One region of the Geobacillus sp. Y412MC52 genome, then DNA from elsewhere that is predicted to be linked to it. Evidence: a T-box and tRNA genes for the amino acid it is inferred to sense, from the RefSeq annotation. Region 1 holds a T-box; the other holds one or more tRNA genes.
The links. A T-box is a leader RNA that pairs with one kind of tRNA and senses whether it is charged. The one in region 1 lies ahead of ileS (isoleucine--tRNA ligase), so its partner is inferred to be a tRNA-Ile.
Positions count from the first base shown of each region.

Region 1 (7,568 bases):
GTAGCCGTTGGATTATGTACTCACGTTTTTGACGACAGTGATTCAAGTGTACTCGTATGCGCTGATCATTTATATTTTAATGTCGTGGTTTCCCAATGCGCGCGAAACGCGGTTCGGACAGATGCTTGCCGCCATTTGCGAGCCGTATTTGGAGCCGTTTCGGCGCGTCATTCCGCCGCTTGGCATCATTGACGTCTCCCCAATCGTCGCGTTTATCGTTCTTGAATTCGCGACGAGAGGGCTTCATGCCCTATTCGACATTCTTCAGTCGCAGTTTTAGCTTCGTTTTGCGCGCACGGCGCCGCCGCTCTCCGTCCGGCAGGCAAAAAGGCGGAAGGGCGGAACTCGCAGAGAGGAATCCATTGTGGGTTCCTTTCTTCCATGAAAGCAAGGTGACGTCGAGTGGAGCTGTATCAGCATTTTCGCAAAGAGGAACATCCGTTCATTGATCAAGTGCTCGAGTGGAAGGAGATGGTGAGCCGTCAGTACGCTCCGAAGCTGACCGATTTTCTCGATCCGCGTGAGCAGCAAATCGTGCAAAGCATCACTGGCGGCGATGGAGACGTGCGCGTGTTTTTTTTCGGAGGCGCCCCGTTTGTCGAGCGGAAGCGGGCGTTTCTCGCTCCGCCGTATATCGACCCTGAGGAAGAGGATTATGGCATTGTGCTGTTTGCCGTCCGCTATCCGGCGAAATTCGTTTCCCTTGAACATCGCGACGTGTTGGGGGCGCTGATGTCGCTTGGCTTGCGGCGCGGCAAGTTTGGCGATATTCTCGTTTTGGATGGGGAAATTCAGTTTTTTGTTGCTGCTGAAGTCGCCGACTACGTCCGCTTGCATGTCGAAACGATCGGCAAAGCTCCGGTTGCGCTTGAGCCGCTGCCGTTGTCGGCTGCCATGCCGCTTGCCGAAACGTGGGAGGAAGGAACGGTCACGGTGTCTTCTCTAAGGCTCGATGCTGTGCTCGCTCAGGCGTTTCGCCTTGCGAGGGAGAAAGCGCGTGCGCTTGTTGAAAGCGGGCTTGTCAAAGTCAACTGGAAGGTGGTGGACAAGCCGGATTTCCTCTGCGGACCGGGCGATGTCCTGTCGGCGCGCGGTTTTGGCCGCTGCAAGCTGTTTTCGGTGGAAGGGCCGACGAAAAAAGAGCGCTGGCTCGTTCAGATCGGCCGACAAAAATAAGCAAATGACGGCAGGAAATCGGCAAACCGTGTCGAATGAAAGTGAAGAAAAGGAATGATGGAGACGGAGGTGGCCGTTGTGCCGTTGACGCCATTGGATATTCACAACAAGGAATTCAGCCGCGGGTTTCGCGGGTACGATGAAGACGAAGTGAACGAGTTCCTCGATCAAGTCATTAAAGACTATGAAATGCTCATCCGTGAAAAAAAGCAGCTGGAAGAGAAAGTGGCCGAACTGACGGAAAAGCTGAACTACTTTGCGAACATTGAGGAGACGCTCAACAAGTCGATTCTTGTCGCTCAAGAAGCAGCGGAAGAAGTGAAGCGGAATGCGCAAAAAGAGGCGAAGCTGATCATTAAAGAGGCGGAAAAAAACGCCGAGCGCATCATCAGCGATGCATTGGCGAAATCGCGGAAAATCGCCCTCGAGATCGAGGAGCTGAAGCGGCAGTCGAAAGTGTTCCGCGCCCGTTTCCGCATGCTTGTCGAGGCGCAGCTTGATATGATCAACAGCCGCGATTGGGACGAGTTGATGGAGTATGAGGCGCCGGATTTGGAAGAAGGGGCGAGAGAACCGCTGTCACAGCCTTGACGAACCGAAGACGTTTCGGTTATAATAATTGGCAAAAATCGCCGCATCAGCCGCCGTGGGAGGCGGTTGGCTTTTTTCAGGATGAATAGCGAAATAGCCATCGACGATGAAAGGGACAGTAGCTCTTGTACGACCGGTCGCAGCGAGCCGGGGATGGTGGAAGCCTGGCATCGGCGCAAGAGTGAACATCACCCTGGAGTTCCATGCCGAACATCAAGTAGGCCATGGCGCGTCATTCCCGTTACGAATGAAAAGTGGGCTGTGCGTCGTTTGCATGGCCAAGAAGGGTGGTACCGCGAGACCGTTCTCGTCCCTTGCCGGGGGAGAACGGTTTTTTTATTTGGAATCTATCGTTCGAAGGAGGAGCAAGGATGGATTACAAAGAGACGCTGCTTATGCCGCAAACCGAGTTCCCGATGCGCGGCAACTTGCCGAAGCGGGAGCCGGAAATGCAAAAAAAATGGGAGGAAATGGACATTTACCGGAAAGTGCAGGAGCGGACGAAAGGACGTCCGCTGTTTGTCCTGCATGACGGCCCGCCGTATGCCAACGGCGACATTCATATGGGCCATGCGCTGAACAAAATTTTAAAAGATATCATCGTCCGCTACAAATCGATGAACGGCTATTGCGCGCCGTACGTGCCGGGCTGGGATACGCACGGACTGCCGATCGAAACGGCGCTCGCGAAGCAAGGCGTCGACCGCAAATCGATGAGCGTCGCCGAGTTCCGCAAGCGGTGCGAGCAATATGCGTATGAACAAATCGACAACCAGCGCCGGCAGTTCAAGCGGCTCGGCGTGCGCGGCGACTGGGACAACCCGTACATTACGCTCAAACCGGAGTACGAAGCCCAGCAAATTAAAGTATTTGGCGAAATGGCGAAAAAAGGGCTCATCTACAAAGGGTTGAAGCCGGTCTATTGGTCCCCGTCAAGCGAATCGGCGCTCGCCGAAGCGGAAATCGAATATAAAGACAAGCGTTCGCCGTCGATTTATGTCGCCTTCCCGGTGAAAGACGGCAAAGGCGTGCTTGAGGGCGATGAGCGAATCGTCATTTGGACGACGACGCCGTGGACGATTCCGGCGAACTTGGCGATCGCGGTTCATCCGGATTTGGATTACCATGTTGTCGATGTCAGCGGAAAACGGTATGTCGTCGCTGCCGCCTTGGCGGAATCGGTGGCGAAAGAAATCGGTTGGGACGCATGGTCGGTCGTCAAAACGGTCAAAGGAAAAGAGCTTGAATACGTCGTGGCGAAACATCCGTTTTATGAGCGCGACTCGCTTGTCGTCTGCGGCGAACACGTCACGACCGACGCCGGCACCGGTTGCGTCCATACGGCGCCGGGCCACGGGGAAGACGACTTTCTCGTCGGGCAAAAATACGGGCTTCCGGTCCTTTGCCCGGTTGATGAGCGCGGCTACATGACCGAGGAAGCGCCGGGATTTGAGGGGATGTTTTACGAAGACGCCAACAAGGCGATTACACAGAAGCTTGAGGAAGTCGGCGCTTTGTTGAAGCTCGGGTTTATCACCCACTCGTATCCGCACGACTGGCGGACAAAGCAGCCGACGATTTTCCGAGCGACAACGCAATGGTTTGCGTCGATCGATAAAATCCGCAACGAGCTGCTTCAGGCGATTAAAGAAACGAAATGGATTCCGGAGTGGGGGGAAATCCGCATCCACAACATGGTGCGCGACCGCGGCGACTGGTGCATTTCCCGCCAACGCGCCTGGGGGGTGCCGATTCCGGTCTTTTACGGCGAAAACGGCGAACCGATCATCACCGATGAGACGATTGAGCATGTGTCGAACCTGTTCCGCCAATACGGGTCGAACGTCTGGTTTGAACGAGAGGCGAAAGACTTGCTGCCGGAAGGATTCACCCATCCGTCGAGCCCGAACGGCATCTTTACGAAAGAAACGGACATTATGGATGTCTGGTTTGACTCCGGTTCGTCGCACCAAGCCGTGTTGGTCGAACGCGACGATCTCATGCGTCCGGCTGATTTGTACTTGGAAGGGTCCGACCAATATCGCGGCTGGTTCAACTCATCGCTGTCCACCGCCGTTGCCGTCACCGGCAAAGCGCCGTATAAAGGCGTGTTGAGCCACGGCTTTGTCTTGGACGGCGAAGGGCGGAAAATGAGCAAGTCGCTCGGCAACGTCGTCGTGCCGGCGAAAGTGATGGAACAGTTCGGCGCCGACATTTTGCGGCTTTGGGTCGCTTCGGTTGACTACCAAGCGGACGTGCGCATCTCCGACCATATTTTAAAACAAGTGTCGGAAGTGTACCGGAAAATCCGCAACACGTTCCGGTTTATGCTCGGCAACTTGTTCGATTTTGACCCGAACCAAAACGCCGTGCCGATTGGGGAGCTTGGCGAAGTCGACCGCTATATGCTGGCGAAGTTGAACAAGCTGATCGCCAAAGTGAAAAAGGCCTATGACAGCTACGATTTCGCCGCGGTTTACCATGAGATGAACCATTTCTGCACCGTCGAGCTGAGCGCGTTTTACTTGGATATGGCGAAAGACATTTTGTACATCGAAGCGGCCGACTCGCGCGCCCGCCGCGCCGTGCAGACGGTGCTGTATGAAACGGTCGTCGCGTTGGCGAAGCTCATCGCGCCGATTTTGCCGCATACCGCCGATGAAGTGTGGGAGCATATCCCGAATCGAAGAGAAAACGTCGAAAGCGTCCAGCTCACCGATATGCCGGAGCCGATCGCGATCGACGGCGAAGAAGCGCTGCTGGCGAAATGGGATGCGTTTATGGACGTGCGCGATGACATGTTAAAAGCGCTCGAGAACGCGCGCAATGAAAAAGTGATCGGCAAATCGCTGACCGCGAGCGTCATCGTCTACCCGAAAGACGAGGCGCGGAAGCTATTGGCGTCGCTTGATGCCGACTTGCGCCAGCTTCTCATCGTTTCCGCCTTTTCGATCGCCGATGAGCCGTATGACGCCGCGCCGGCCGAAGCCGAGCGGCTCGACCACGTGGCCGTCCTCGTCCGCCCGGCGGAAGGCGAGACGTGCGAGCGGTGCTGGACGGTGACTCCAGCTGTCGGACAAGATCCGTCCCACCCGACGCTTTGCCCGCGCTGCGCACATATCGTGAATGAACATTATTCAGCGTAACGAAAAGCGGCAGGTTGCCTTGGGGCGGCCTTGCCGCTTCATTTGTTTGCCATGGCGAATTATGCTACAATGCAAAAAGGATGAATGAGAAGGACAGGGGGACTTGGCACGGTGGCATACTATTGGATTGCAGCGGCGGTCGTCATCCTCGATCAATGGACGAAATGGCTTGTCGTCCGCTATATGCGGCTTGGGGAAAGCATCCCGATCATTGACAATGTGCTCTATATTACGTCACACCGCAATCGCGGCGCGGCGTGGGGCATGCTCGAAGGGCAGTTTTGGCTCTTTTATTTGATTACGGTTATTGTCGTGGCGGCGATCGTGATCTACATTCGCCGCCTGAAGCCTTCTGAACGCCTGGCGGGCGTAGGGCTTGGGCTGATGCTCGGCGGGGCGATTGGCAATTTTCTCGACCGCGTCTTTCGCAAGGAAGTGGTCGATTTCATCCACGCGTACATCGGCACGTACAGTTTTCCGGTGTTCAACGTGGCTGACTCGGCGCTGACGGTCGGCGTCATCTTGCTGTTTGTCCATATGTTTTTTTTCGCGACACCAGAGAAAGGGAATGAGTAGATGGACACGATCACATTTCACATTGAAGACGAATATGACGGCGAACGAATTGATAAAGTGATCGCGGCGTTAAATGAGGAATGGTCGCGTTCACAAGTGCAGCAATGGATCAAAAACGGGCTTGTGACCGTGAACGGCCAAACGGTGAAGGCGAACTACAAATGCGAGGCGGGCGACTCGGTCGCCGTCTCACCGCCGGAGCCGGAGCCGCTTCATGTCGAGCCGGAGCCGATTCCGCTGGACATTTATTATGAGGATGAGGATGTCCTTGTCGTCAACAAGCCGCGCGGCATGGTCGTCCATCCGGCGCCCGGGCATATGCGCGGCACGCTTGTCAACGCGCTTCTCGCCCATTGCCGCGACCTGTCTGGGATCAACGGCGTGCTTCGCCCCGGCATCGTCCATCGGATTGACAAAGACACATCAGGACTATTGATGGTGGCGAAAAACGACGCCGCCCACCGCTCGCTCGTCGAGCAGCTTGTGAACAAAACGGTGACGCGCCGCTACAAGGCGATCGTCCACGGCGTCATTCCGCACGATTATGGCACGATCGACGCGCCGATCGGCCGCGACAAACGCGACCGAAAAAAAATGGCCGTCACCGAGGAAAACGGCAAGGAAGCCGTCACCCATTTCCGCGTGCTCGAGCGGTTTCGCCATTACACGTATGTGGAGTGCCAGCTGGAAACGGGGCGGACGCACCAAATTCGCGTCCATATGAAATACATCGGCTATCCGCTCGCTGGCGACCCGCAATACGGGCCGAAAAAAACGCTCGCCATCGACGGCCAGGCGCTTCACGCCGGGGTGCTCGGCTTCCGTCATCCGAGAAGCGGCGAGTATTTGGAATTCGAAGCGCCGTTGCCACCGGAGTTTGCCGAGCTGCTTGACTGGCTGCGAAAAAACGATTGACAAACGAACACGCCCCCTTTACAATGAAAACAGGTGAACAGGAACCTTTAAGTTCAGTCCTGTGAGGCTGAAAAGGGGTCGGAATGACAAAGAAGGGCGATGTATGCCCATCTTGTTTGGCGATAAGCGCGCCATCCCCCGCTTCACAGGCGGGGGATTTTTTGTGCCAACGGAGGTGGCTTGTATGCAAAAGGCGGTCGTGATGGACGAACAGGCGATTCGCCGCGCTTTGACGCGCATCGCCCACGAAATCATCGAACGAAACAAAGGCATTGACGGCTGCGTGCTTGTCGGAATTAAAACGCGCGGCATTTACTTGGCGCGCCGCTTGGCGGAGCGGATCGAGCAAATTGAAGGGGCGTCCGTTCCCGTCGGTGAGCTTGACATCACCTTGTACCGCGACGATTTGACCGTGAAGACGGACGACCATGAACCGCTTGTGAAAGGAACGAATGTGCCGTTTCCGGTGACCGAGCGGAATGTCATTTTAGTTGATGATGTGCTCTTTACCGGCCGGACGGTGCGGGCGGCGATGGATGCGGTCATGGATTTGGGCCGCCCGGCGCGCATCCAGCTCGCCGTGCTTGTTGACCGCGGCCACAGGGAACTCCCGATCCGCGCTGATTTCGTCGGCAAAAACGTGCCGACCTCTCGTTCGGAACTGATCGTCGTGGAGCTTTCGGAAGTGGACGGCATCGATCAAGTCTCCATTCATGAAAAATAGCGAAGCACCCTTTTAAGCGCAGTCCCGTGAGGCTGCAAAAGGGGCGGAATCGTTTCGGCTGTTTCTGCACCCTCTTTGCGCCTTTATGGGCAAAGAGGGTGTTTTTGTGCACACTAAAAAACAAGTTGGCTCATTTTACAAAAGGAGTGACGAAAGATGAACAAACCGGTGTTGGACATTCAAGACCGCCCGACTGTTGGGCAATGGATCACGCTAAGCCTTCAGCATTTATTCGCCATGTTCGGGGCGACGATTTTAGTGCCGTACTTAGTCGGCTTAGATCCGTCGATCGCCTTGCTGACAAGCGGGCTCGGAACATTGGCGTTTTTGCTCATTACGAAATGGCAAGTGCCGGCGTATCTTGGCTCGTCGTTCGCCTACATTGCGCCGATCATCGCGGCGAAAACGGCTGGCGGCCCGGGAGCGGCCATGATCGGCAG
Region 1 covers NC_014915.1:1,064,816-1,072,383, forward strand. The annotation lists gene GYMC52_RS05395 (cell division protein SepF) at 1-4, shown strand, start outside; gene GYMC52_RS05400 (YggT family protein) at 8-280, shown strand; gene GYMC52_RS05405 (RNA-binding protein) at 403-1,176, shown strand; gene GYMC52_RS05410 (DivIVA domain-containing protein) at 1,255-1,767, shown strand; T-box leader at 1,865-2,085, shown strand; gene ileS (isoleucine--tRNA ligase) at 2,139-4,913, shown strand; gene lspA (signal peptidase II) at 4,998-5,489, shown strand; gene GYMC52_RS05425 (RluA family pseudouridine synthase) at 5,490-6,404, shown strand; gene pyrR (bifunctional pyr operon transcriptional regulator/uracil phosphoribosyltransferase PyrR) at 6,589-7,128, shown strand; gene GYMC52_RS05435 (solute carrier family 23 protein) at 7,285-7,568, shown strand, end outside.

Region 2 (7,568 bases), 530 kb from region 1:
ACACTAAAAGCATTGTGAAAATCAACTTACTTTCTCATCATCGCGGGGTGGAGCAGTCCGGTAGCTCGTCGGGCTCATAACCCGAAGGTCGCAGGTTCAAATCCTGCCCCCGCAACCAAAATTGGTCCCGTAGTGTAGTGGTTAACATGCCTGCCTGTCACGCAGGAGATCGCGGGTTCGAGTCCCGTCGGGACCGCCATTCTTTCAAAATTGTGAAAGATGAAAAAATATGGCTCGGTAGCTCAGTCGGTAGAGACGAGCATCCGCATCGTCGAATCTGCTGCGAGTTGTCCCGACGCATCTGGCTTCTTCGAATGGGCTAGTAGAGGAAGGGACACAAAAGTCATCAACGAACAAGGGAAAAATAAGATACGGCTCGGTAGCTCAGTCGGTAGAGACGAGCATCCGCTTCATCGAATTCGCTTCGAGTTGCCTCGACGCATCCAGCATCTTCGAATCCGCTGGCAGAGGAAGAGGCACAATGTAGCACAAGTAAAGCAGCGTAGAACTTAATATGGCTCGGTAGCTCAGTCGGTAGAGCAAAGGACTGAAAATCCTTGTGTCGGCGGTTCGATTCCGTCCCGAGCCACCATTTTTATCATAGTTCCGAAAGAAGGTTCCCGCTTCATGCAAAGCTAAGTGGGAGTAGTTCACAGACATGTCTTCCTTGAATGAGCTTGAAGAGGAAGAGGCACAACCAGGCAGACAACATGAGTCACTAACTAATTTTAAATGTGCCGGCTTAGCTCAATTGGTAGAGCAACTGACTTGTAATCAGTAGGTTGCGGGTTCAAGTCCTGCAGCCGGCATTCTTATTCCTTAATAACCCCTTAAGCCATTAAGGCGGCAACCGCGAGCCATTAGCTCAGTAACGAGCGTTACATCTTCGAGTTCGCTTCGAGTTGTCCCGACGCATCTGACATCTTCGAATATGCTAGTAGAGGAAGGGACATCGTTGTCTCGGAGTGTTATTGAACCCATGAGCCATTAGCTCAGTAGGTAGAGCAACGAGCTTTACATCATCGAGTTGGCTTCGAGTTGTCCCGACGCATCTGACATCTTCGAATATGCTAGTAGAGGAAGGGACATCGTTGTCTCGGAGTGTTATTGAACCCATGAGCCATTAGCTCAGTAGGTAGAGCATCTGACTTTTAATCAGAGGGTCGGAGGTTCGAGTCCTCCATGGCTCATCGTCTTGCGGAAGTAGTTCAGCGGTAGAACACCACCTTGCCAAGGTGGGGGTCGCGGGTTCGAGCCCCGTCTTCCGCTCCACTTCCGCCGGGGTGGCGGAATTGGCAGACGCACAGGACTTAAAATCCTGGGGTAGGTAACTACCGTGCCGGTTCGAGTCCGGCCCTCGGCACTTGTGCGCTCGTAGCTCAATTGGATAGAGCATCTGACTACGGATCAGAAGGTTAGGGGTTCGAATCCTCTCGAGCGCGTTTTGTCGGGAAGTAGCTCAGCTTGGTAGAGCACACGGTTCGGGTCCGTGAGGTCGCAGGTTCAAATCCTGTCTTCCCGATTTATCATGGGGCCTTAGCTCAGCTGGGAGAGCGCCTGCTTTGCAAGCAGGAGGTCATCGGTTCGATCCCGATAGGCTCCACCTTTTGACTTAAATTTGGCGGTGTAGCTCAGCTGGCTAGAGCGTACGGTTCATACCCGTGAGGTCGGGGGTTCGATCCCCTCCACCGCCACCATTATCGGACCTTTAGCTCAGCTGGTTAGAGCAGACGGCTCATAACCGTCCGGTCGTAGGTTCGAGTCCTACAAGGTCCACCATTATTATTGTTGCTTTTTTGGAGGAGTACCCAAGTGGTTGAAGGGGTCGGTCTTGAAAACCGAGAGGCGTCGCAAGGCGCGCGGGGGTTCGAATCCCTCCTCCTCCGCCATGCACTTTAAAATCATGCCGGCTTAGCTCAATTGGTAGAGACGAGCATTCGCATCGTCGAATCTGCTGCGAGTTGTCCCGACGCATCCCACTTCTTTGAATAAGCTTGCAGAGGAAGGGACACCGAGCATTTGACTTCCTCGAATTAGCTGGGAGAGGAAGAGGCACAGTTCAGCATAATAGGAGTCACTGTTTCATTACTAAATATGTCGGCTTAGCTCAATTGGTAGAGACGAGCATCGGCATCATCGAATTGGCTGCGAGTTGCCTCGACGCACTCCGCTTCCTCGAATCAACTTGCAGAGGAAGAGGCACAACCAGGCAGACAACATGAGTCACTAGCTAATTTTAAATGTGCCGGCTTAGCTCAATTGGTAGAGCAACTGACTTGTAATCAGTAGGTTGCGGGTTCAAGTCCTGCAGCCGGCACCAGATCGAGGCGACTATGGCGAAGTGGTTAACGCACCAGATTGTGGCTCTGGCATGCGTGGGTTCGATTCCCACTAGTCGCCCTTTTCATTATATTCTATATTTGCGTGTGTAGTTTAGTGGTAAAACCTCAGCCACGAGCATCTGCATCATCGAATCCGCTTCGAGTTGCCCCGACGCATCCAGCTTCTTTGAATCGGCTGGCAGAGGAAGGGGCATGAAAGATTGTGATGGGTGTTTCATCAAAAATTATGCGGGTGTAGTTTAGTGGTAAAACCTCAGCCTTCCAAGCTGATGTCGTGGGTTCGATTCCCATCACCCGCTTTTGACGGGCCTATAGCTCAGCTGGTCAGAGCGCACGCCTGATAAGCGTGAGGTCGGTGGTTCAAGTCCACTTAGGCCCATTATTTTCCATTGAATGTTTTTTGGCTATTCGCTATAATAATGGGCGAACAATGCCCCATCGTTCCAAAGCAAAAGCGGAGCGACGAGCTTCACATCTTCGAATTCGCTGCGAGTTGCCTCGACGCATCTCGCTTCCTTGAATTAGCTGGCAGAGGAAGAGGCAACGAGCACATTTGGAAGATGTGCATAACATATAGTTATTCATCATTCCGCAATAGCTCAGCGGTAGAGCAACCGGCTGTTAACCGGTAGGTCGTAGGTTCGAATCCTACTTGCGGAGCCATGTTACGGAGAAGTACCCAAGTGGCTGAAGGGGACGGTTTGCTAAACCGTTAGGTCGCAGTTTTGCGGCGCGCGGGTTCAAATCCCGCCTTCTCCGCCATAATGGCCCGTTGGTCAAGTGGTTAAGACACCGCCCTTTCACGGCGGTAACACGGGTTCGAATCCCGTACGGGTCACTGGTTGCTGGCACCAGAGATTCTGGTGCCCTTTTGTACAATTTCTTTTGTCGATTTTTGCGTTTTTTTCTTGCGATGCGTGTGGAAGTCTGTTATAATGTCTCTCGTTAGCTTTAAAATTATGTCTATGATGGTTGGGGACAACGCAGTGTTTCGTTTCGTTAAAGAACGAGGCATTGCGTTTTTTTATTTATCACCCTAAACCGAGAAGACCCCCACTTCCACGCGTGAGCGTAGGTGGGAGAGCGTTCAAGTAGGGAGGGAGTCCCCCGTTTCCAACGGCAGGAAAGTGGGGGGGGGGGAAGATCAAACGAACAATTGGGCGTCGGCTTCGCCGCCATGAATTTGCACAAACATCGTTTGGATGGCTTGAAGCTGGCGCTTGGCGGTTTCTTCTGGCGTTGATGGGAGAAAGTAAACGATTTGCAAAGCGTTTTTCGTTTCTCTCGTCACGGCGGTCCGCTCCGAATCGACGATCGGACTGCCAAACGGCCCTCGTTCATCTTTGCTGACGAGTTTGTTGGCAAAGTTGACTGTGCGGCCGTTTAACGCGATGTATTCATCTTGTTCCGTGCCGATCGTGAGCGTCACTGTCCCGTTGATGCGGTCTAGATCATAGATGCCGAGTGGAATTTTATAATAGAGTGAAAAAAAGTTGTTTATGTCTGCCGCTGAATGGATAGGCGGAATGAAGCTTTTTTTCTGGATGCGTCGGTACAGGCTTTCACTTGACGGTCGATAGCGGCTTGGGTCCGTTCCGATTTGTTTGAAAGTACGGCGCCATTCGACCATCTCAGGAATGTCGGCAATCGACTTTTCCTGCAGCTCGATGTAAAGAGATTCTTGAAACAGCTCAAGCCGCCCCCTTAACATTTGCGGTGAATCGCTGACCTCGATATGATGATAGCGGATGACGCCGAATTTACCAGAAGGAAGGCGTTGCTTTAGTTGTTCTGATATCACGAATTTCATCTTGATCACCTCGGATTTCATTTTACCATATATGACGAAAGGAGGGAAAACGATGGATGTTATGGCATTAAAGAGGGAAGTCATTGAGTATAGTCGGTCAATCGGCATTGATAAAATCGGATTTGCGAGCGCTGATCCGTTTGTTGAATTAAAGGAACGGCTGCGCCGCCAGCAGGAGCTCGGCTATCAGTCCGGTTTTGAGGAACCAGATATTGAGAAACGGACGAATCCTTCATTGCTTCTTCCGGAAGCAAAATCGATCATTGCCATTGCTCTTGCCTATCCGTCCAAAATGAAAAATGCGCCGCGGGGGACAAAGACGGAACGGCGCGGCGTTTTTTGCCGCGCTTCATGGGGAAAGGACTACCACGATGTGTTGCGGGAACGTTTGCAGCAGCTCGAGGAGTTTTTGCTGGCCAAAGTGCCCCATGCCCGCGTTCGCTCGATGGTGGATACCGGAGAGCTCGCCGATCGGGCGGTGGCGGAACGGGCAGGGATCGGTTGGAGCGGCAAGAACTGCTCTATTATTACACCGGAGTTTGGATCGTATGTGTATTTGGGAGAAATGATTACGAATATTCCATTTCCCCCTGATGAACCGGTTGAAAACCGATGCGGCACGTGCACGAAATGCATTGATGCCTGCCCGACCGGGGCGCTTGTACAAGGGGGACAACTGAACGCACACCGGTGCCTTTCCTTTTTAACGCAAACGAAAGGCTTTTTGGCCGACGAGTTTCGGGAGAAAATCGGGAACCGGCTGTACGGCTGCGATACATGCCAGCAAGTCTGCCCGGAAAATAAGGGGAAAGACTTTCATTTGCATCCAGAATTCGAGCCGGATCCGGAAGCGGTAAAGCCGAAACTCATCCCGCTGCTTCAGATGAGCAACCGTGAATTTAAAGAAACATTTGGGGCCATGGCGGGTTCATGGCGTGGGAAAAAGCCGATTCAGCGCAATGCCATTCTGGCGCTCGCCCATTACAAAGACCAAACCGCGGTGCCGCACTTACTGCGTTTGTTGAAAGAGGATAGCCGTCCAGTCATCCGCGGGACGGCGGCGTGGGCGCTCGGGAAAATCGGGGATCCAAGCGCTAAGCCTTATTTGGAGGCCGCGCGGCAAACGGAGGCGGATGCCGATGTGATCGCTGAGATTGAAAAAGGACTGAAACTGTTGGCTGAGGCAAAGGAATAGGGAAAAAAACGCAGCTTCCCCACATAAGGTAGTAACAAAAACGAAAGTGGTGGAAAGCAGCATGAAAAAACAGTTGCGCGCGTGGTTGGATGAGCGAGCCCGCTCGTTTGTGTCGGAAAGCAATATCCGAAGCGAAGAGGCGGCAAGAAAGCAACGGCTTTGCCAAAAGCGCGGTGCGGAGATCGTCCGTTGCACGATCCGGGGACAAATTGTCGGCAGGCAGACCATCGAGCGGGAAGCGAAAGTTATGTATATTGCCCACCATCAATTTTTAATTAAGCAAAGGGGTTCACTATATATAGAAGAACAGGTTGAGGAGCGATGCGCCTGTTTTGTTCGCGGTGAGCTTGTAGCTGATGAACCGATCAACCGGTTGGGGGGGGATATGGAGGCGCCGCGCGTCGAACGAGAGCAATGGACGGGGGAGCGTCTTTCTTACCAGTATGACCGCGCCCGGGCGGTGCGGTATGCGGAAACGTGGTGGAATCGGCATAACCCGGTGTTTCCGTCGTTTCCGGTGGATTGCACGAATTTTGTCTCTCAATGCTTGTATGCAGGCGGGGCGCCGATGACGGGCTATCCGAACCGGGCGAGGGGATGGTGGTGTCAAAACGGAAGTTGGAGTTACAGCTGGGCTGTGGCTCATGCTTTTCGTTGGTATTTGAGCGGGTCGCGCATCGGCTTGCAGGCGGTGGAAGTGGCGGAGCCGGAGCAATTGATGGCAGGCGATGTCATCTGTTATGATTTTCAAGGGGACGGACGCTTCGACCACTCAACGATTGTGGTGGCGAAAGATCAGAACGGGATGCCGCTTGTGAACGCCCATACGACAAACAGCCGAATGCGCTATTGGTCGTATGAAGATTCAAGCGCCTATACGCCGAACATTCGCTATAAGTTTTTTCACATCATCGATCGCAAATAAACGTTGTTGAGGTGAAGGAAATGCCGCTTCATGTAGTGCTATACCAGCCAGAAATTCCAGCAAATACTGGAAACATCGCTCGTACGTGCGCAGCAACCGATACGTCGCTCCATTTGATCCGCCCGCTCGGTTTTTCTACGGATGATAAAATGTTAAAGCGCGCCGGGCTTGATTATTGGCCGTATGTCAATATTTCGTATTATGACTCGCTTGACGAACTATTCGCCCGCTTTCCGGAAGGGGAGTTTTATTTCATTACGAAATTCGGGCGCCGGTATTATGATTCGTTTGATTTCAGCGATACAGAAAAACATATTTTCTTTGTGTTCGGCCGTGAAACGACCGGATTGCCGAAGGAGCTGCTTGAGGCCAATATGGATCGTTGCCTTCGCATCCCGATGAATGACAAAGTGCGCTCGTTAAACTTGTCGAACACGGCGGCCATTTTAGTGTACGAAGCGTTGCGCCAACAACGGTTTTATGGGTTGTCATAAACAAAAAAACGACCTTCGCTCTGGAGGTCGTTTTTTTGGTCTTATTGTCTGACGCCTGGTTTGTCTTCATAGCCAGCGGTGAAAATGGCCGTCAAAAAGGCAATGATAACCCCTAGCACAAGCAAAGTGCGCATCGTTTGTTCCTCCTTCATAATGAAAGTGGCAGGCGTTTCCCCCTTTATTATAGCGAATATGGCCAAGCATGTGAATGACCGCAGCTGGTTGTTAGGAGACAAAATTTTTTTTGCGGCGAATGATACGGGACATCCTCGCATAAATTGTAATAATCTTGCTGTTAGACATCCAAGGGTGAGGAGGTCCTTTATGGATATTTTGCAAAAAATCGCCCGGTATCGGGAAGAAGAAGAAAAGTTGAAATGGGAAGGAACGTTTGCCGAGTATTTAAAGATTTTAAAAGAAAAGCCGTGGGTGGCCCAGTCGGCTCATTCGCGTGTTTATAATATGATCAAAGATGCTGGGGTCGAAGAGGTGAATGGGCGGAAACGATATAAGTTTTTCAGCCAGCACCTGTTCGGGCTTGAGGAGGCGCTTGAGCGGCTCGTTGAGGAATATTTCCACCCGGCGGCGAAGCGGCTTGATGTGCGGAAACGGATTTTGCTGCTGATGGGGCCGGTCGGCGGCGGGAAGTCGACGCTTGTGACTTTGCTAAAGCGTGGGCTTGAAGAGTATTCAAAAACAGAGCGCGGCGCGGTGTATGCCATTAAAGGTTGCCCGATGCATGAAGATCCGCTTCACCTCATTCCTCACCATTTGCGCGACGATTTTTACCGTGAGTACGGCA
Region 2 covers NC_014915.1:533,334-540,901, forward strand. The annotation lists tRNA gene GYMC52_RS02685 (tRNA-Met) at 42-118, shown strand; tRNA gene GYMC52_RS02690 (tRNA-Asp) at 124-199, shown strand; tRNA gene GYMC52_RS02695 (tRNA-Phe) at 517-592, shown strand; tRNA gene GYMC52_RS02700 (tRNA-Thr) at 737-809, shown strand; tRNA gene GYMC52_RS02705 (tRNA-Lys) at 1,118-1,190, shown strand; tRNA gene GYMC52_RS02710 (tRNA-Gly) at 1,198-1,272, shown strand; tRNA gene GYMC52_RS02715 (tRNA-Leu) at 1,278-1,363, shown strand; tRNA gene GYMC52_RS02720 (tRNA-Arg) at 1,369-1,442, shown strand; tRNA gene GYMC52_RS02725 (tRNA-Pro) at 1,449-1,522, shown strand; tRNA gene GYMC52_RS02730 (tRNA-Ala) at 1,531-1,603, shown strand; tRNA gene GYMC52_RS02735 (tRNA-Met) at 1,621-1,697, shown strand; tRNA gene GYMC52_RS02740 (tRNA-Ile) at 1,703-1,779, shown strand; tRNA gene GYMC52_RS02745 (tRNA-Ser) at 1,799-1,889, shown strand; tRNA gene GYMC52_RS02750 (tRNA-Thr) at 2,245-2,320, shown strand; tRNA gene GYMC52_RS02755 (tRNA-His) at 2,328-2,400, shown strand; tRNA gene GYMC52_RS02760 (tRNA-Gly) at 2,571-2,641, shown strand; tRNA gene GYMC52_RS02765 (tRNA-Ile) at 2,648-2,721, shown strand; tRNA gene GYMC52_RS02770 (tRNA-Asn) at 2,931-3,005, shown strand; tRNA gene GYMC52_RS02775 (tRNA-Ser) at 3,012-3,104, shown strand; tRNA gene GYMC52_RS02780 (tRNA-Glu) at 3,109-3,180, shown strand; gene GYMC52_RS02785 (B3/B4 domain-containing protein) at 3,487-4,152, opposite strand; gene queG (tRNA epoxyqueuosine(34) reductase QueG) at 4,205-5,347, shown strand; gene GYMC52_RS02795 (amidase domain-containing protein) at 5,409-6,272, shown strand; gene trmL (tRNA (uridine(34)/cytosine(34)/5-carboxymethylaminomethyluridine(34)-2'-O)-methyltransferase TrmL) at 6,293-6,766, shown strand; gene GYMC52_RS02805 (PrkA family serine protein kinase) at 7,091-7,568, shown strand, end outside.
Region 2: it has a tRNA-Ile gene. The T-box ahead of ileS (isoleucine--tRNA ligase) is inferred to sense a tRNA for this amino acid. The anticodon was not compared.